One region of the Pseudomonas sp. 01L34 genome, then DNA from elsewhere that is predicted to be linked to it. Evidence: predicted binding sites of a transcription regulator. Region 1 holds the regulator's gene; the other holds the start of a gene.
The links. Region 1 encodes FliA, which starts transcription of late flagellar genes. Its sites were predicted from a motif close to CTAAAGTTTNNNNNNNNNNNGCCGNTAA; they were not measured.
Positions count from the first base shown of each region.

Region 1 (8,559 bases):
GCTGTTGTCGACCGCTGCCGCGATCATGGTGACCCGTGCTTCCGGCTCAGAAGACATGGGTAAACAAATCAATCGTCAGATGTTCGCCTCGCCGAAAGCCTTGGCGGTGGCCGCAGGCTTGATGGCGGTGATGGGCCTGGTGCCCGGCATGCCACACGTCTCCTTTCTGTCCATGGCAGCCCTGGCGGCCGGTGGCGCTTACCTGTTCTGGAAGAAGCAGAACGCGGTCAAGGTTCAGGCCCTGCAAGAGGTCAAGCGTCAGCAGGAGTTGCTGCCGTCACCGGCCCGGGCTCAGGAAACCAAGGAGCTTGGCTGGGATGACGTGACGCCGATCGACATGATTGGCCTGGAAGTGGGCTACCGCCTGATTCCGCTGGTGGATCGCAACCAGGGTGGGCAGTTGCTGGCGCGGATCAAGGGGGTGCGTAAAAAGCTCTCCCAGGACCTGGGCTTCCTGATGCCGACTGTGCATATCCGTGACAACCTCGACCTGGCGCCTAGCGCCTATCGCCTGACTCTGATGGGCGTGATCCTGGCTGAAGCGGAGATTTACCCGGAGCGCGAACTGGCGATCAACCCGGGTCAGGTCTACGGCACGCTCAATGGCATCACCGCCAAAGATCCGGCTTTTGGCCTGGAAGCGGTGTGGATCGAAATCAGCCAGCGTGCCCAGGCGCAATCCCTCGGTTACACCGTGGTCGATGCCAGTACGGTGGTGGCGACCCACTTGAACCAGATTCTGTACAAGCACTCCAGCGAGCTGATCGGCCACGAAGAAGTCCAGCAACTCATGCAATTGCTGGCCAAAAGCTCACCGAAACTGGCCGAAGAACTGGTGCCGGGGGTGGTTTCGCTGTCGCAGCTGCTCAAAGTCTTGCAGGCGTTGCTGGCCGAACAGGTGCCGGTGCGGGACATCCGCAGCATCGCCGAAGCCATCGCGAACAACGCCGCCAAGAGTCAAGATACCGCCGCTTTGGTGGCCGCAGTGCGCGTCGGCGTATCCCGTGCAATCGTGCAAAGCATTGTAGGCACTGAGTCGGAGCTGCCTGTGATCACCTTGGAACCAAGGTTGGAACAAATATTGCTCAATAGTCTTCAGAAGGCAGGACAAGGCTCGGAAGAGGGTGTTCTGCTGGAGCCAAGCATGGCGGAAAAACTGCAACGCTCGTTGATCGATGCGGCGCAGCGTCAGGAAATGCAAGGTCAGCCGGTGATTCTGCTGGTGGCCGGTCCGGTTCGCGCGATGCTCTCGCGATTCGGTCGGCTGGCAGTGCCGGGTTTGCACGTGTTGGCTTACCAGGAAATTCCTGACAACAAGCAAGTGACCATCGTTGCGACAGTAGGGCCCAACGGCTGAGGTAGTGGTTTATGCAAGTTAAGCGTTTTTTCGCCGCCGATATGCGTCAGGCCATGAAACTGGTTCGTGATGAGCTGGGCGCTGATGCCGCCATCATTGGCAATCGCCGGATCGCCGGCGGTGTCGAGCTGACGGCTGCCCTGGATTACAAATTGTCGGCGCTGGCCCCGCGTGTTCCGAACATGGAACTCGAGGATGAGCTGCGCAAGACCCAGTCGCGGATCGTCACCGCCCAGGCCGAACTGAGCCTGCGCGGCGATGGCGAGAGCGACAAGACCACCAATCGCCAGTTGTTCGCCGGCCTGCCGTTGACCGCCGCCGAACCGCTGATCGAACCGGCGCTCGCCGAACCTCGGCGTCCGGCCCCCGCGCCTGCTGCGGCGACCGGTGTCGATCCGCGCGCATTCGATTCGATGCGTTTCGAGCTCAACAGCCTGCGTGAATTGATGGAAGTGCAGCTTGGCTCGCTGGCCTGGAATCAGCTGCAAGGCAGCCGTCCGGCCCAGGCCAACCTCTGGCGTCGCCTGCAACGCATCGGCCTGTCCGGCCCGTTGTCGCGCGATCTGCTGGCACTGATTACCGACATTGAAGAGCCTCGTCAGGCCTGGCGCATGTTGCTCGCGCACCTGGCGCGGATGATCGCTACCCCGGAAATCGAGCCGCTGGAAGAGGGTGGGGTGATTGCCATGGTCGGTCCGGCCGGCATGGGCAAGACCACCACACTGGCCAAGCTCGCGGCCCGTTACGTGCTCAAGTACGGCGCGCAGAACATCGCGCTGGTGAGCATGGACAGCTATCGCATTGGTGCCCAGGAACAGCTCAAGACGCTGGGCCGGATCCTTAACGTGTCGGTGACCCACGTCGATCCGGGTCAATCCCTGGTGCAGGCGCTGGAGCCCTTGCTGCGCAAACGCGTGGTGCTGATCGATACCGCCGGCCTTCAGGCCAGCGATCCGGCACTGCGGATGCAGCTCGAAAGCCTGGCCGGGCGCGGCATCAAATCAAAAAATTATCTGGTCCTGGCAACCACCAGCCAGAAACAGGTTCTAACTGCCGCTTATCACAGTTACAAACGCTGCGGCCTCGCCGGCTGCATCCTGACTAAACTGGATGAAACGGCAAGTCTGGGCGAGGTGTTGAGCCTGGCGATCAGTCATGAGTTGCCGGTGGCTTACCTGACCGATGGTCCACGGATTCCGGATGATCTGCATCTGCCACGTCGTCATCAGTTGGTCAGCCGCGCCGTTAGCGTACAAATGCAGGAAGAACCCAGCGAAGAAGCCATGGCTGACATGTTCGCTGATATTTACCACAGCCCGACCAAGCAGGTTGGCTGAGGTGTTAATGAACATTTTTTGTACCTACATCGATGGTCTGCCATGCATTGTTCCGATGGTGAACGCGCAGCCAGTAATGTGGCCTCCGTCTAAGTAAGACAAGGTAAAGAAATAACATGGGCAGCATGCATCCCGTACAGGTGATCGCGGTGACCGGCGGCAAAGGTGGCGTCGGGAAGACTAACGTGTCAGTGAACTTGTCCCTGGCTCTAGCTGAGCTCGGCCGGCGCGTCATGCTGCTGGATGCCGATCTGGGGCTGGCGAACGTCGACGTTCTGTTGGGACTGACACCCAAACGCACGCTGGCCGACGTGATCGAAGGCCGCTGTGAGCTGCGCGACGTGCTGTTGCAAGGGCCTGGCGGTATCCGCATCGTCCCGGCCGCCTCCGGCACCCAGAGCATGGTTCATCTGAGCCCGGCCCAGCATGCCGGCCTGATCCAGGCGTTCAGTGATATCGGCGACAACCTCGACGTATTGGTGATCGACACCGCTGCGGGCATTGGTGACTCGGTAGTCAGCTTCGTGCGCGCCGCGCAGGAAGTCTTGCTGGTGGTGTGCGACGAACCGACCTCGATCACCGACGCCTACGCGCTGATCAAACTGCTTAACCGCGACTACGGCATGAACCGCTTCCGCGTCCTGGCCAACATGGCGCAGAGCCCGCAGGAAGGCCGCAACCTGTTCGCCAAGTTGACCAAGGTCACGGATCGCTTCCTCGACGTCGCCTTACAATACGTCGGCGCAGTGCCTTACGACGAAAGCGTACGCAAGGCCGTGCAGAAGCAACGCGCGGTGTATGAAGCCTTTCCGCGTTCCAAGTGCGCCCTGGCGTTCAAGGCCATTGCGCAGAAAGTCGATACCTGGCCACTGCCGGCCAACCCTCGTGGACATCTGGAGTTTTTCGTCGAGCGCCTCGTGCAACAAACGGCAGGACCCGTGCTATGACAGCCAGCGGTTACAACCTCTACAAGCAGTCGGCACGTGACGCGCAGTACGAGCTGATCGAGCGTTACGCGCCACTGGTCAAACGCATTGCCTACCACTTGCTGGCGCGTCTGCCGGCCAGTGTCCAGGTCGAAGACCTGATCCAGGCCGGGATGATCGGCCTGCTTGAAGTATCAACCAAATACGACGCCAGCAAAGGCGCGAGTTTCGAGACGTACGCGGGCATTCGAATCCGCGGCGCGATGCTCGATGAAGTGCGCAAGGGGGACTGGGCGCCACGTTCGGTCCACCGCAATACCCGCATGGTCAGCGACGCGATTCGCTCGATTGAAGCTAAAACCGGCCGTGACGCTAAAGATCACGAAGTTGCGGCCGAACTCCAATTGAGTCTCGACGATTATTACGGGATTTTGAACGACACCCTGGGCAGCCGGTTATTCAGTTTCGACGATCTGTTGCAGGACGGCGAACACGAAGGGCTGCATGAGGATGGCGCGAGTGCTCATCTCGAGCCGTCACGCGATCTGGAAGATGAACGCTTCCAGGCGGCGCTGGCGGACGCGATTGCCAATTTGCCGGAGCGTGAGCGACTGGTGTTGGCGCTGTACTACGACGAAGAGTTGAATCTCAAGGAAATCGGTGAGGTCCTGGGGGTCAGCGAGTCGCGGGTCAGCCAGTTACACAGCCAGTGCGCGGCCCGTTTGCGGGGGCGTTTGGGGGAGTGGCGAGCGCGCTGAAGGCAGTGTGGGGACACTGCGAATGGAGCTGGTGTGGTGTTGAACCGTACCGGTCTCGATCTGTTGTGCTCCAGACAGTCATTGAGTGCTTTGCCGGATTGATTGAAATGGCGCGTCCAGGTGCTGGGCGCGTTTAAGACTGCTTGGAGGTCGAATTGGACAAGAACATGAAAATCCTCATCGTTGATGACTTCTCAACGATGCGGCGGATCATAAAAAACCTGTTGCGTGACCTTGGGTTCACCAACACCGCCGAAGCCGATGACGGGCTGACCGGGTTGCCGATGCTGCAAAGCGGTAACTTCGATTTTCTGGTTACCGACTGGAACATGCCCGGTATGACCGGCATCGACCTGCTTCGTGCGGTGCGCGCCGATGAAAGGCTCAAGCACCTGCCGGTGCTGATGGTGACCGCCGAAGCCAAGCGCGAGCAAATCATCGAAGCGGCCCAGGCCGGTGTTAACGGCTATGTGGTCAAACCCTTCACAGCCCAGGCGTTGAAAGAAAAAATCGAGAAGATTTTCGAACGCATCGGCTGATGTACTGCGCACGGGGGAGCTATGGAGCATAACGAATCTTCACAGGGCGATTTTGAGTCGACCCTGAAAAAACACGCGGTCGAACTGGTCGACAGCCTTGAAAAAGGCAAGTTTGGCGACGCTGTGCAACTGATCCATGAGCTCAACCAGACCCGTGACCGCGGCCTGTATCAGGAAGTGGGCAAGCTCACCCGCGAGCTGCATAGCGCGATCGTCAATTTCCAGATTGACCCGCACATGCCGCAAGCCGAGGAAGTGTCTCAGATCACGGATGCCACCGAGCGCCTGTCCTATGTGGTCAAGCTGACCGAGGCCGCGGCCAACCGCACCATGGACCTGGTGGAAAACGCCACGCCGCTGATCAACAGCCTGAGCGATGAAGCCCAGGCGCTGAGCACGGATTGGGGACGGTTCATGCGTCGCGAAGTCGGGGCTGAAGAGTTCCGCGAACTGGCCCGGCGGGTCGATGGTTTCCTGACACGCAGCAGTGAAGACAACCGCGTCGTGTCGAGCAACCTCAACGACATTCTGCTGGCCCAGGATTACCAGGACCTCACTGGTCAGGTGATCAAGCGTGTGACCCAATTGGTTACCGAAGTTGAAAGCAATCTGCTCAAGCTCGTGCTCATGGCCAGTCACGTAGACCGCTTTGCGGGTATCGAACACGACCGTGAGGCGATGCTTGCTGAAAAAGATCCACAAAAACATCTCTCTCAGGGTGAAGGTCCGCAGATTCATGCCGATAAAAGAGAAGACGTTGTGTCCGGTCAGGACGATGTGGACGATTTGTTATCCAGTCTTGGATTTTAGTTTTCTGGGTTTTTAGACCTGTAGGAGCACCCCCTTAATGAGCTTCGGCGCCGATGAAGAGATCCTTCAGGATTTCCTGGTTGAGGCCGGCGAGATTCTAGAGCAACTGTCCGAGCAGCTGGTCGAGCTGGAAAGCCGACCTGATGATGCGGACTTGCTCAATGCAATTTTTCGCGGTTTTCACACTGTAAAAGGGGGCGCCGGCTTCCTCCAGCTCAACGAGCTGGTGGAGTGCTGTCACATCGCCGAGAACGTGTTCGACATCCTGCGCAAGGGTGAGCGTCGCGTCGACTCGGAACTGATGGACGTGGTTCTCGAAGCGCTGGACGCGGTGAACAGCATGTTCAGCGAAGTCCGCGAACGCAGCCCGATCACGGCTGCCACGCCTGAATTACTCGCGGCGCTGGCCCGTCTGGCCGAGCCGCAAATGGAAGCTGCACCGGCGCCGGTCGCTGAAGTGGTTGAAGCACCGGTCGCCGAAAGCGAATCGGGCGACATTACCGATAACGAATTCGAACAACTGCTGGACTCGCTGAACGCCGTCAAGGCCCAGGCCGAGGCGCCCGTAGCGGCTGCGCAGCCTGTTTCGCAGCCTGCCGCCGATGCAGCCGCCAGTGACGAAATCACCGATGCCGAGTTCGAGTCGTTGCTCGATCAATTGCACGGCAAAGGCCAGTTCGCCGCCGATGCAGTAGCCGCTGCGCCTGCTGCGCCGGCTGCTCCGAAAGCCGCCGGCGACAGCTCCGACATCACCGACGACGAGTTCGAAGCACTGCTCGACCAGTTGCACGGCAAAGGCAACTTTGCGGTCGATGCGCTGGAATCGGCAATCGCTTCGGCGCCAGCCCCGGCTGCGCCAACCGCCGCTGCGGCCGGTAGCGATCTGATCTCCGATCATGAATTCGAATCGCTGCTCGACGAATTGCATGGCAAGGGCAAGTTCACTGAAGTGGGCACTGCGTCTGCTGTTGCTTCGGTAGCGACTCCGGTTGCCAAGGCACCAGCACCTGTGGCCAAGGCACCCGAGCCAAAAGCCCCCGAGCCCAAAGCAGAAGCACCGAAACCTGCTGCCGCCGCAGCGCCGGCTCCTGCTCGTGCCCCGGCCGCGCCGCCCGCGGAAAAGCCAACCAGCGAAGCCGAGACCACCGTGCGGGTCGACACCGCGCGTCTCGACGAAATCATGAACATGGTCGGCGAGCTGGTACTGGTTCGTAACCGCCTGGTTCGTCTGGGCCTCAACAGCGGCGACGAAGCCATGTCCAAGGCCGTGTCGAACCTCGACGTGGTCACGGCCGACCTGCAAACCGCGGTCATGAAGACCCGGATGCAACCAATCAAGAAAGTCTTCGGGCGCTTCCCGCGCCTGGTTCGCGACCTGGCTCGCCAGCTCAAGAAAGAGATCAACCTGGAACTGGTCGGCGAAGAAACCGACCTCGACAAGAACCTCGTCGAGGCCCTGGCCGACCCGTTGGTCCACTTGGTGCGCAACTCGGTCGACCACGGTATCGAAGAGCCGGCTGATCGCGAAGCGATGGGCAAGCCTCGCAGCGGCAAAGTGATTCTGTCCGCTGAACAGGAAGGCGACCACATCCTGCTGTCCATCTCCGATGACGGCAAGGGCATGGACGCTGACGTTTTGCGCGGTATCGCCGTGAAAAAAGGTTTGATGGACAAGGATGCGGCGGACCGTCTCAGCGAGTCCGATTGCTTCAACCTGATCTTCGCGCCGGGCTTCTCGACCAAGACCGAGATCTCCGACGTGTCCGGTCGTGGCGTGGGCATGGACGTGGTGAAAACCAAGATCGCCCAGCTCAACGGCACCATCAATATCTACTCGACCAAGGGCAAAGGCTCGAAGATCGTCATCAAGGTCCCGTTGACCCTGGCGATCATGCCGACGCTGATGGTCATGCTCGGCAACCAGGCGTTCGCGTTCCCGCTGGTGAACGTCAACGAGATCTTCCACCTCGACCTGTCGCGCACCAACGTGGTGGACGGCCAGGAAGTGGTGATCGTGCGGGACAAGGCGCTGCCCTTGTTCTACCTCAAGCGCTGGCTGGTCAGCTCCGCCGCTCACGAAGAGCAGCGCGAGGGCCATGTGGTGATCCTTTCGGTGGGCACTCAACGGATCGGCTTCGTCGTCGATCAGTTGGTGGGCCAGGAAGAAGTGGTCATCAAGCCATTGGGCAAAATGCTCCAGGGAACCCCGGGCATGTCCGGTGCCACCATCACCGGTGACGGCCGCATTGCTCTGATTCTCGATGTTCCGAGCATGCTCAAGCGTTACGCCGCACGGCGTATTTGATTCTGGGGGAGCGGGGCGCCAGAGCCTCGCCCCGTCTAACGGAGTGTTTATGGTAGTCAAAGTCCTGGTGGTGGACGATTCGGGGTTTTTCCGCCGCCGCGTCTCGGAAATTCTTGCAGCGGATTCAAACATCCAGGTCGTCGGTACGGCGACCAACGGAAAAGAGGCGATCGATCAGGCCCTGGCCCTCAAGCCAGACGTGATCACCATGGACTACGAGATGCCAATGATGGATGGCATCACGGCGGTGCGGCACATCATGCAGCGCTGCCCAACCCCGGTGTTGATGTTCTCCTCGCTGACCCACGAAGGCGCCCGGGTCACCCTCGATGCGCTGGACGCCGGCGCGGTGGACTTCCTGCCGAAGAATTTCGAAGACATCTCCCGTAACCCGGAGAAGGTCAAGCAACTGCTGTGCGAGAAGATTCTCAGCATCTCGCGCAGTAACCGTCGTGTCAGCGCCTACACCCCTCCGGCACCGGTCGCTGCGCCAGCCCCGACGCCTGCGCCTTCGAGCGTCGGCAGCT
Region 1 is NZ_JBFTSX010000004.1:693,699-702,257, reverse strand. Features, by position in the region: gene flhA (flagellar biosynthesis protein FlhA) at 1-1,357, shown strand, start outside; gene flhF (flagellar biosynthesis GTPase FlhF) at 1,369-2,694, shown strand; gene fleN (flagellar synthesis regulator FleN) at 2,811-3,641, shown strand; gene fliA (RNA polymerase sigma factor FliA) at 3,638-4,378, shown strand; gene AC1DQM_RS15225 (chemotaxis response regulator CheY) at 4,546-4,917, shown strand; gene AC1DQM_RS15220 (protein phosphatase CheZ) at 4,939-5,727, shown strand; gene AC1DQM_RS15215 (chemotaxis protein CheA) at 5,765-8,032, shown strand; gene AC1DQM_RS15210 (protein-glutamate methylesterase/protein-glutamine glutaminase) at 8,082-8,559, shown strand, end outside.

Region 2 (8,559 bases), on a different contig from region 1:
AGCAGTGGCCATAACACATTCAGGTCTAGACCTCAGGAAACCGCTGCCGGCGGTTTCGGCTCGACGCTCTTCAGGCCAGGCTTCTGGAACGGGTACAAGTGCTGGCGCAGGATACCGCCCGGCAAGTCCTTGCCAAAAACCCCGTAGCGCGTCGGCCACTCCTTGGGTGGCAACTTGAAGGTGCCAAACAGCATATCCACCAGTGGCGTATGGATCGCATAGTTCTTGTAGATGTAATCCTTGTGCCGGGCATGATGCCAATGGTGATAGCGCGGCAGGACCAGCACATAATTCAGCCAGCCGCCGTTGATCCGTACATTGGCGTGGGCCAGCACTGCCTGCACCCCGACCAGAATCACGTAGGCGTTCAACGCCTGGGGCGCAAAACCCAGCAGCATCAAAGGCACCAGCACGCCGGTACGGGTGAGCAGAATCTCGATGAAGTGGACACGCGAACCGGCGAGCCAATCCATGTGCGTGCTTGAGTGATGTACGGCATGCATGCGCCATAACCACGGCACGACGTGATACAGCCGATGCAGCCAGTACTGACCGAGGTCAGCCACCAGTACCGCCAGCAAGAACTGCACAACGATCGGCAGGCTTTGTACGCTGGCCTGCAAATCCGCCGACACGGCCCAGCCAGCCATAAAGCTCGACGAGGCAGTGATGAAAATCAGGATGAACTGCACCAGCATATGACTGACAAAAAAGTAGGTCAGGTCAGTTCGCCAGTGCGGACGCAGAATGTTTTGCTCAGGGTCCTTGGAATAGAGTTTTTCCAGGGGGATAAAGACGATGGCCGACACCAGCAGAGCCAGGACGAACCAGTCCAGCCCCAGCGAGTACGGTGTCTGCCCAATCGAGCTGATCTGCACATTGGTGCCGCCGAGAAACACCGCCAGCCCCGAGGCGACAAGTCCGGTAATCCCCAAGCGCTTTCGCTTGTTGAGCAGGATATTCAGGGTGCCCAGGCTGAAAGACAGTACCAGCCCAAGCAATAGCGTGGTGCGCGCAAACTGTTCGTCGTACACCTTGCGCAGTTCGGCGGTGGTCAGCCATTCGGGAAAGAGAAAGCACAATACCGCCAGCAGGCTCAATAGCCCGAGCGTGGCTGAGATGTAGCCACTGACCCGCCCTTCACCAAACTTGAAGGGTGCATTGCCATGCTGCTGAAAATAGGACTTGAGTCTTTCCATTACTGATCTTCCATGATTCCGAAAACAAACTTGCAGTGAGTCGAGTCAGTGCGACGCTGCAGTGACGCAGCCAGAAACAGAAAAGCCACTCATGGTGGCTTTTCTGCAGGTTATTGCTTGGGCGGTACAGCGGGTTTGGGCGGTTCGCCCGGCTTCGGCGCCGGATTATCAAACAGATTCAAACGCTCACGAAGTTCGTGTGCCGGCAGCGGTTCCTTATCCGCCGGCAATGCGTTCGGATCGGCTGGCGGCGCATGCACTTCGCCCGGGCCACCCTGCCCTTGCGTCGGCGCTGGCGCCGGTTCGGCACCTTGTTCACCTTCGATGGCGCGCTGGGCTTTCTTGGTCAGCACCACGATGTCGATCCGGCGGTTGACCGGATTGAACGGGTTCTCTCTGTCGAACAGCGCCGACGAGGCATAACCGACGACTCGCGCGACCTGGGCATCCGGATAACTGCCGGCGACCAATGCACGACGAGCCGCGTTGGCGCGATTGGCCGAGAGTTCCCAGTTACCGAAATCGCCGGTGCCCGAGTACGGCTTGGCATCGGTGTGGCCGCTGATGCTGATCTTGTTCGGCACCGCTTTGATGGTGTCGGCCATGGCCAGCAGAATGTCTTCGAAGTACGGCTTCAGACGCGCACTGCCAGAGTCGAACATTGGGCGGTTTTCGGCGTCCATGATCTGGATGCGCAAACCGTCCTGGGTGATCTCGAAGAGGATCTGGTCCTTGAATTTCTGCAATTGCGGGTTTTCATTGACCTTGTTCTGCAACTCTTGCAGCAACAACTCCAGGCGTTCCTTCTCGACCTGCTCGGCCATGCCTTCAACCTGCTCGGCGTCGATGGTCACCTTGTCTGGCTGCGGCTGAGATTTCACCTCCGGGTTGAGGGTGTTCTCCGGCGCCAGGGTCGGCGTGCCGCCCAGGTCGATGATGTACGGTGTACCGCTTTCGGAAAACCCGACCGGGTCCTTGAAGTAACCGGCGATGGCGATCTTCTGTTCAGGCGTCGCGGTGGACAGCAGCCACAACACCAGGAAGAACGCCATCATCGCCGTCGCGAAGTCCGCGAAGGCGATTTTCCAGGCGCCCCCGTGATGCCCTCCGGCGATGCGCTTGACGCGCTTGATGATTATCGGCTGGTTATTTTCCATGACTTAACGACCGCGAACCGCTTGTTCCAGCTCAGCGAAGCTAGGACGGTGCGCCGGGTACAGAACCTTGCGACCGAACTCCACCGCCAGCGACGGCGGCATCCCGGAAGCCGAAGCCACCAGCGAAGCCTTGATGGCTTCGTAGGTGTTCAGTTCTTCCTTGGCATCGTGAGCCAGGGAGTGGGCCAGCGGACCAAAGAAACCGTAGGCCGCGAGAATACCGAAGAAGGTACCGACCAGTGCCGCACCCACGTGCAGACCGATGGACTTCTGGTCGCCTTCGCCCAGGGATGCCATGGTCACCACGATCCCCAATACCGCCGCGACGATACCGAAACCGGGCATGGCGTCGGCGATGCCGTTCACCGCGTGGGACGGGTGCTCGAGGTCTTCCTTGAGGCTGTAGAGTTCCATGTCGAACAGGCCTTCCAGCTCATGGGGGGCCATGTTGCCGGAGGACATGATGCGCAGGTAATCGCAGATGAACGCGGTCATGCGTTCGTCTTTGAGCACCGCCGGGTACTTGGCGAAGATCGGGCTCGCGGCGGCATCTTCGATGTCGCCTTCGATCGCCATCATGCCTTCGCGACGGCTCTTGTTGAGGATCTCGTAAATCAGCCCCAGCACTTCCAGGTAGAAAGTGTGGTTGAAACGCGAGCTGAACATGCCCAAGGACTTCTTGAGCACGTGCATTGTCATGTGGCCGGGGTTGGCCTGCAGGAAGGCGCCAAGGGCCGCGCCACCGATAATCATCACCTCGAAAGGCTGGATGAGAGCGGCAATCTTGCCGTGGGAAAGCACGTATCCGCCGAGCACGCTCGCGAATACGACGATGATGCCGATAATTTTAGCCATAGGTAGGAGAGCACTTACTGAGTCGGGTTCAAGGTCATATTCGGAAGTTAAAAAATCTCTTCTTCTACTTATCGGCAAAACTGCGCCAGACTATAGCCAGTTAAGGCGAAAAGCTAATTTGACCCGTTCAGGGCATAGGTAAAGCAGACGATGATCGCGTCCAGACATGGCTAACGAAACGAACGTCCCAACGCCAAAACCAACCACGCTTGAAAGCTGGGTCAAGCTTCTCGATGGCGTACGCCTGCCGGTTCCGCAAGCCAGCCACGACCGGGTCTGCAAAGCGATTCGCGATAACCGCAGCTCGCTGCGCGACATCGCCGACTTGATGCAGGAAAGCCCGGCCCTGGCCTTGAGCGTGATTCGCGAAGCCAACCGTCACACCCATGGCAGCATGACCGAGCCTGCTGAAAACCTTGAGGTGGCGATCAATCGCCTCGGTTTGAAACGCACCGAAGAACTGCTCGACCGCCTGCCCGCCGAACCCCAATTGCAAATCCCCGTCGCCCTGCGCCAGCTTCAACTAATCAGCCAGCACGCCACTCAACAGGCCAACGGCTTTTTCGCCAGTCGCCTGGCGCGACTGTGGCAGGACATCCACTGGGGCAGCCTGCTGTTTCTTTCGCCACTCTGGCCCATGGCGCTGACCCACCCGCAGTTGCTTGAAGAATGGGAGCTGCGGGTCATCCATAAAGGCGAGTCGGCACGCAAAGTCGAAAAGCAATTGTTCGGCGTGCGCCTGCTGGACATCTGTCTGGCACTGGTGGACGTCTGGCGCCTGCCGATCTGGGTACAGCAAGGTTATCGGCTGCTGCGCAGCGAACAACGTGAGCTGGTGAAAGTCCTGCGCATCGCGCGCGACAGCGATCACCCGTTGCGCCAACAGAACCGCCTGGATGACGACCCGACGTTGCGCCGCTGGCTCAATCAGCCTGCCAATACCGTGCTGCTGGCCAACGGTCTGGCGTTGGCGGCACAACAGGCCTGGGACAGCCCCCACTGCGAGCGCTGGCAGTACCTGACCAGTCTTTACCTGCAAATGCCGATGGATGAGGTGCAACAACAATTGCACCAGCAGGCCGCCAACAGCGCTCGTCAACACGCCATGCCGGACCTCTGGCACGCGGCCGAATCGCTGATCTGGCCACCGGGTGCGCACCGCGTGCATGCCGGTTTGTTGCCCGCACCGGCACCGACCACCGAAGACCTGGCGAAGTGGCGCAAGCAATGCGCCGAATTGCTGGTGGAGCCGAGCCGCTTTACCAATGCCATGCACTTGACCACATCGGCCCGGGACGCCCTGGTGGCGTGTGGCATGCGCCGGGTGATGATTCTGATGGCCAATCGCACGCACGCCAATTTGCGTGTGCACCAGACCGCCGGGCTGCCCAAGGAAGTGGCCGGCCTGAACCTGGTGGTCAGTCAGAGCACCGTGCTGCAACGCCTGCTCGCGCAACAGGCCCAGGTGCGCCTGACGCCGGCCAACAACGCACAATTCTCGGCCCTGCTGCCAGCCAGCCTGCGCTCACAGTTCAGCGGCGAACACCTGCTGCTGCGCTCACTGGTCAACAACGGCCGGGTGATCATGATCGTGGTAGCGGATCAGGGCGGCGGACCGTTCTCGGAAATCACCGTGCAAGCGTTCGGCAAAACCGCTCAATGCATCGAAAAGGCCCTGCACAGCTTTAGCCACCGCTAGGGCCTGTTATCAGTTATTTCCTGCCCCAAAATAACTGATAACAGGCCCTCATGACGCTGCGCTACAATCCTCCCCTTTGTGCTCTGGAGACCTCACATGTCTGACTTCTCTGGCTTGGCGCTGGTGATCGAACCGAGCGACCTGCTCCCGCGTCTCGACTCCCGCGAACTGATTCTGGTGGACCTGACCAGCAGCGCCCGCTATGCCGAAGGGCATATCCCCGGTGCACGCTTTGTCGATCCAAAACGCACTCAACTGGGTCAGGCGCCTGCGCCGGGCCTGTTGCCGACCCACGCCGCGCTTGAAGCATTGTTCGGCGAACTGGGGCACAACCCCGATGCAGTCTATGTCGTCTATGACGACGAAGGCGGCGGTTGGGCCGGGCGCTTTATCTGGCTGCTGGATGTCATCGGCCACAGCAAATATCACTATGTCGACGGCGGCCTGCCGGCCTGGCTGGCGGAAGGCTTGCCCATGTCGATCCAGATCCCGCCGGCAGTCGGCGGCCCGGTCGCCCTGACCCTGCACGACGAACCTGTCGCCACCCGCGAATACCTGCAAAGCCGCCTCGGCGCCGCTGACCTGGCGATCTGGGACGCACGCGGCCCGCTGGAATACTCCGGCGAGAAAGTGCTGGCGGCCAAGGGCGGGCACATTCCCGGCGCGGTCAATTTCGAGTGGACCGCTGGCATGGATCAGGCGCGCAACCTGCGTATCCGCACCGACATGCCGAAAATCCTGGAACAACTCGGCATTACCAAAGACAAAGAAGTCATTACCCACTGCCAGACACACCATCGTTCTGGCTTCACCTATCTGGTGGCCAAGGCGCTCGGTTATCCGCGGGTCAAAGGCTACGCCGGCTCCTGGGGCGAATGGGGCAACCACCCTGACACGCCCGTAGAGATTTAAGTTTTTCAAGGACAGTTAATGAATAAGCGTTTGTTTATCCTCAGCCAATACCTGCTGCCCCATCACTTGCTCTCGCGACTGGCCGGCTGCATTGCCGAATGCCGCGTGCGCTGGTTCAAGAATGCCTTTACTGCCTGGTTCGCCAAGCGTTATCAAGTGGACATGTCCCAGGCGCTGGTCGAAGACCTGACCGCTTACGAGCACTTCAATGCGTTCTTCACCCGCGCCTTGAAAGACGGCGCTCGCCCGCTGGATCAAACCCCGGGCGCGATCCTCAGCCCGGCCGACGGTGCCGTCAGCCAGCTCGGCCCGATCGAACACGGTCGCGTTTTCCAGGCCAAGGGCCACAGCTTCAGCGTGCTGGAACTGCTGGGTGGCGACGCAGCCAACGCAGCGCCCTTCATGGGCGGCGATTTCGCCACCATTTACCTGTCGCCGAAAGACTATCACCGTGTGCACATGCCGCTGGCCGGCACCCTGCGCGAGATGGTCTACATCCCCGGCCGCATCTTCTCGGTCAACCAGACCACCGCTGAAAACGTTCCGGAACTGTTCGCCCGCAACGAGCGTGTAGCGTGCATTTTCGACACTGAACGCGGCCCGATGGCCGTGGTACTGGTGGGCGCGATGATTGTGGCGTCGATCGAAACCGTTTGGGCTGGCTTGGTCACACCGCCAAAACGCGAGCTGAAAACCTTCCGCTACGACGAAGCGGCCCGTGCGCCGATTCACTTGGAAAAAGGTGCGGAACTGGGTCGTTTCAAGCTCGGTTCTACGGCGGTCGTGCTGTTCGGGCCGGATCAAGTGAAATGGGCTGAAGGGCTGGGCGCCCTTTCGCCAGTGCAGATGGGCCAGGGCATCGGCCTGCCAACCGCCTGATCCCTCGATCCGATCCCACGAACGCCTTTCGTGGGATCGGACATTTCCTCCCGCTGCGCCCCCTCCTCCAGCGTTCATAGCTGCTACAGTCAAAGTCATTCGTTGCCCATTTCACGGTCGGAGTTTGTCCACGGCATGAATGAGACCAATCCTGTCCTGCTGCTACGCGCACCGATCCCGACGCAGTCGCGCCTGTCTTTCTGCGAAGCCACGCCACGCGACCTCAAGCGCTGGATCGCCAACCTGCCCAAAGCCAACATCGGTGAAACCGCTCGCCAGTTGTATCAAGGCCTGAGCGAACTCAACCAGTTGCTCACACCCAGCGACAATCGCCTGCAATTGCTCGAATTGCTGCGGCCCGAGGTGTATTACGTCTGCAAGCACCTGGAGCGGCATTTCCTGCATCAGGCCATTGTGCTCGACGAGCGTTCGCGCAAAATCGCCAACCTTTGCCAGGCGCTGCAGAGCCACTTGGCGATCGGCTACAAGCAGATCGTCGTCCGCATCGCACCGCGCTTCAGTAAAGACCGTGCGCCGCTGCTGACCCAGTCATTGCAACGTGCCGTTCATTGCTTGAACGGTACTTTGATCCGCGCAACTGAGCTCTATTGCCCGGCGCCCGAAGGGCTGTGGCTGGAACTGCATCAGCTGTACCGGATCGGCTGCGAACATCAGCTGCAACATCAGAGCGTGCGCGATGAACTGGCCAGCCAGACGCAAAGCCTGAGTATCGAGCAGACCTACGTCGTCGCCCTCCTGCTGGGCGCTTCACGCTGCAATCAACTGCGCCAGAACCAGATCGCCCGGCTCGCCGAGGTGCTGGAACCCTGGAGCCAATGGATCAAACTGCAACCAGCCAAACCGGACAGCGGGCTGTTTGCCGTCGCCTCGGACCTCGACAGCGGCCCGCGTTATCGCACCAAGTTCCCGGCCGAACAACAGGAGCGCTTGTTGGGGATCGACCCGCAGCCCCTGGTCGCCGCCATCGAAACCCATCTGCAACAATCGGCCGACAAGGCATCGCCGCTGCCGGTTCCGATGGGCCTCAATCTGGATACGCTGCAACACCTGCATGCCGCCTGGGGGCAGGCCTCCGAGCGCGGCTTCCAGCGCACCGTCGGCCACGGCACGTTGACCCTGTGCGTGGGCATGAGCGCCCTGCACTTTTATCTCGGTGGCAAACGCCCGTTCAACGACATCCTGAAAAAACCCGGCGCCCGTCCCGCGCAGTTCTCGGCAACCGAGCCGACAGGACGCGCCAAGGACCAATGGAAACAGGCCTTCGACGCCGCCCCCCATGGCACGGCAGACACGCTGCTGCCCTACGAAGAGATCGAATATCCACACCTTCAGAAACATGACAACCACGAGGCGTCCGGCCAACAGCATTTCCCGACCTACGCGCTACCGGTGATCAATCACAGCCCTGGCGGTTATTGCCTGGCCTGGCCCGGCGCAGTGCCTGCCGAACTGCAGGCTGGCGAAATGGTCGGTATCGAGGATACGGCCGGTCAAGGCTGGAGCGTTGCCGTGGTGCGCTGGATCCGCCAGGTACGGGGCGGTGGCACGCAGATGGGTATCGAGCAGGTTGCGCCTTACGCCGAGCCCTGCGGCCTGCAACTGATTCGCTCCGACGACGAACACAGCCAGTACTTGCGCGGGCTGTTACTGCCCGCCATCAGCGCCATCGACCTGCCGGCCACCCTGCTCACCCCGCGCCTGCCGTTCCAGGAAGGGAATAAGGTGCTGATCAACACCAATGGCCAGGAACGCCCGGCCGAGCTGGAGCGACGGATGACGAGCACCAACAGCTTCAATCAGTTTGCCTACCGCTCCCTGGAGGTAGCCAGAAACGAAA
Region 2 is NZ_JBFTSX010000006.1:408,840-417,398, reverse strand. Features, by position in the region: gene AC1DQM_RS20855 (sterol desaturase family protein) at 33-1,199, opposite strand; gene motB (flagellar motor protein MotB) at 1,310-2,356, opposite strand; gene motA (flagellar motor stator protein MotA) at 2,360-3,211, opposite strand; gene AC1DQM_RS20840 (HDOD domain-containing protein) at 3,378-4,910, shown strand; gene rhdA (thiosulfate sulfurtransferase) at 5,007-5,822, shown strand; gene asd (archaetidylserine decarboxylase) at 5,841-6,701, shown strand; gene AC1DQM_RS20825 (molecular chaperone) at 6,837-8,559, shown strand, end outside.
Region 2: the regulator FliA is predicted to act here: its motif matches at 3,280-3,307, upstream of motA (flagellar motor stator protein MotA).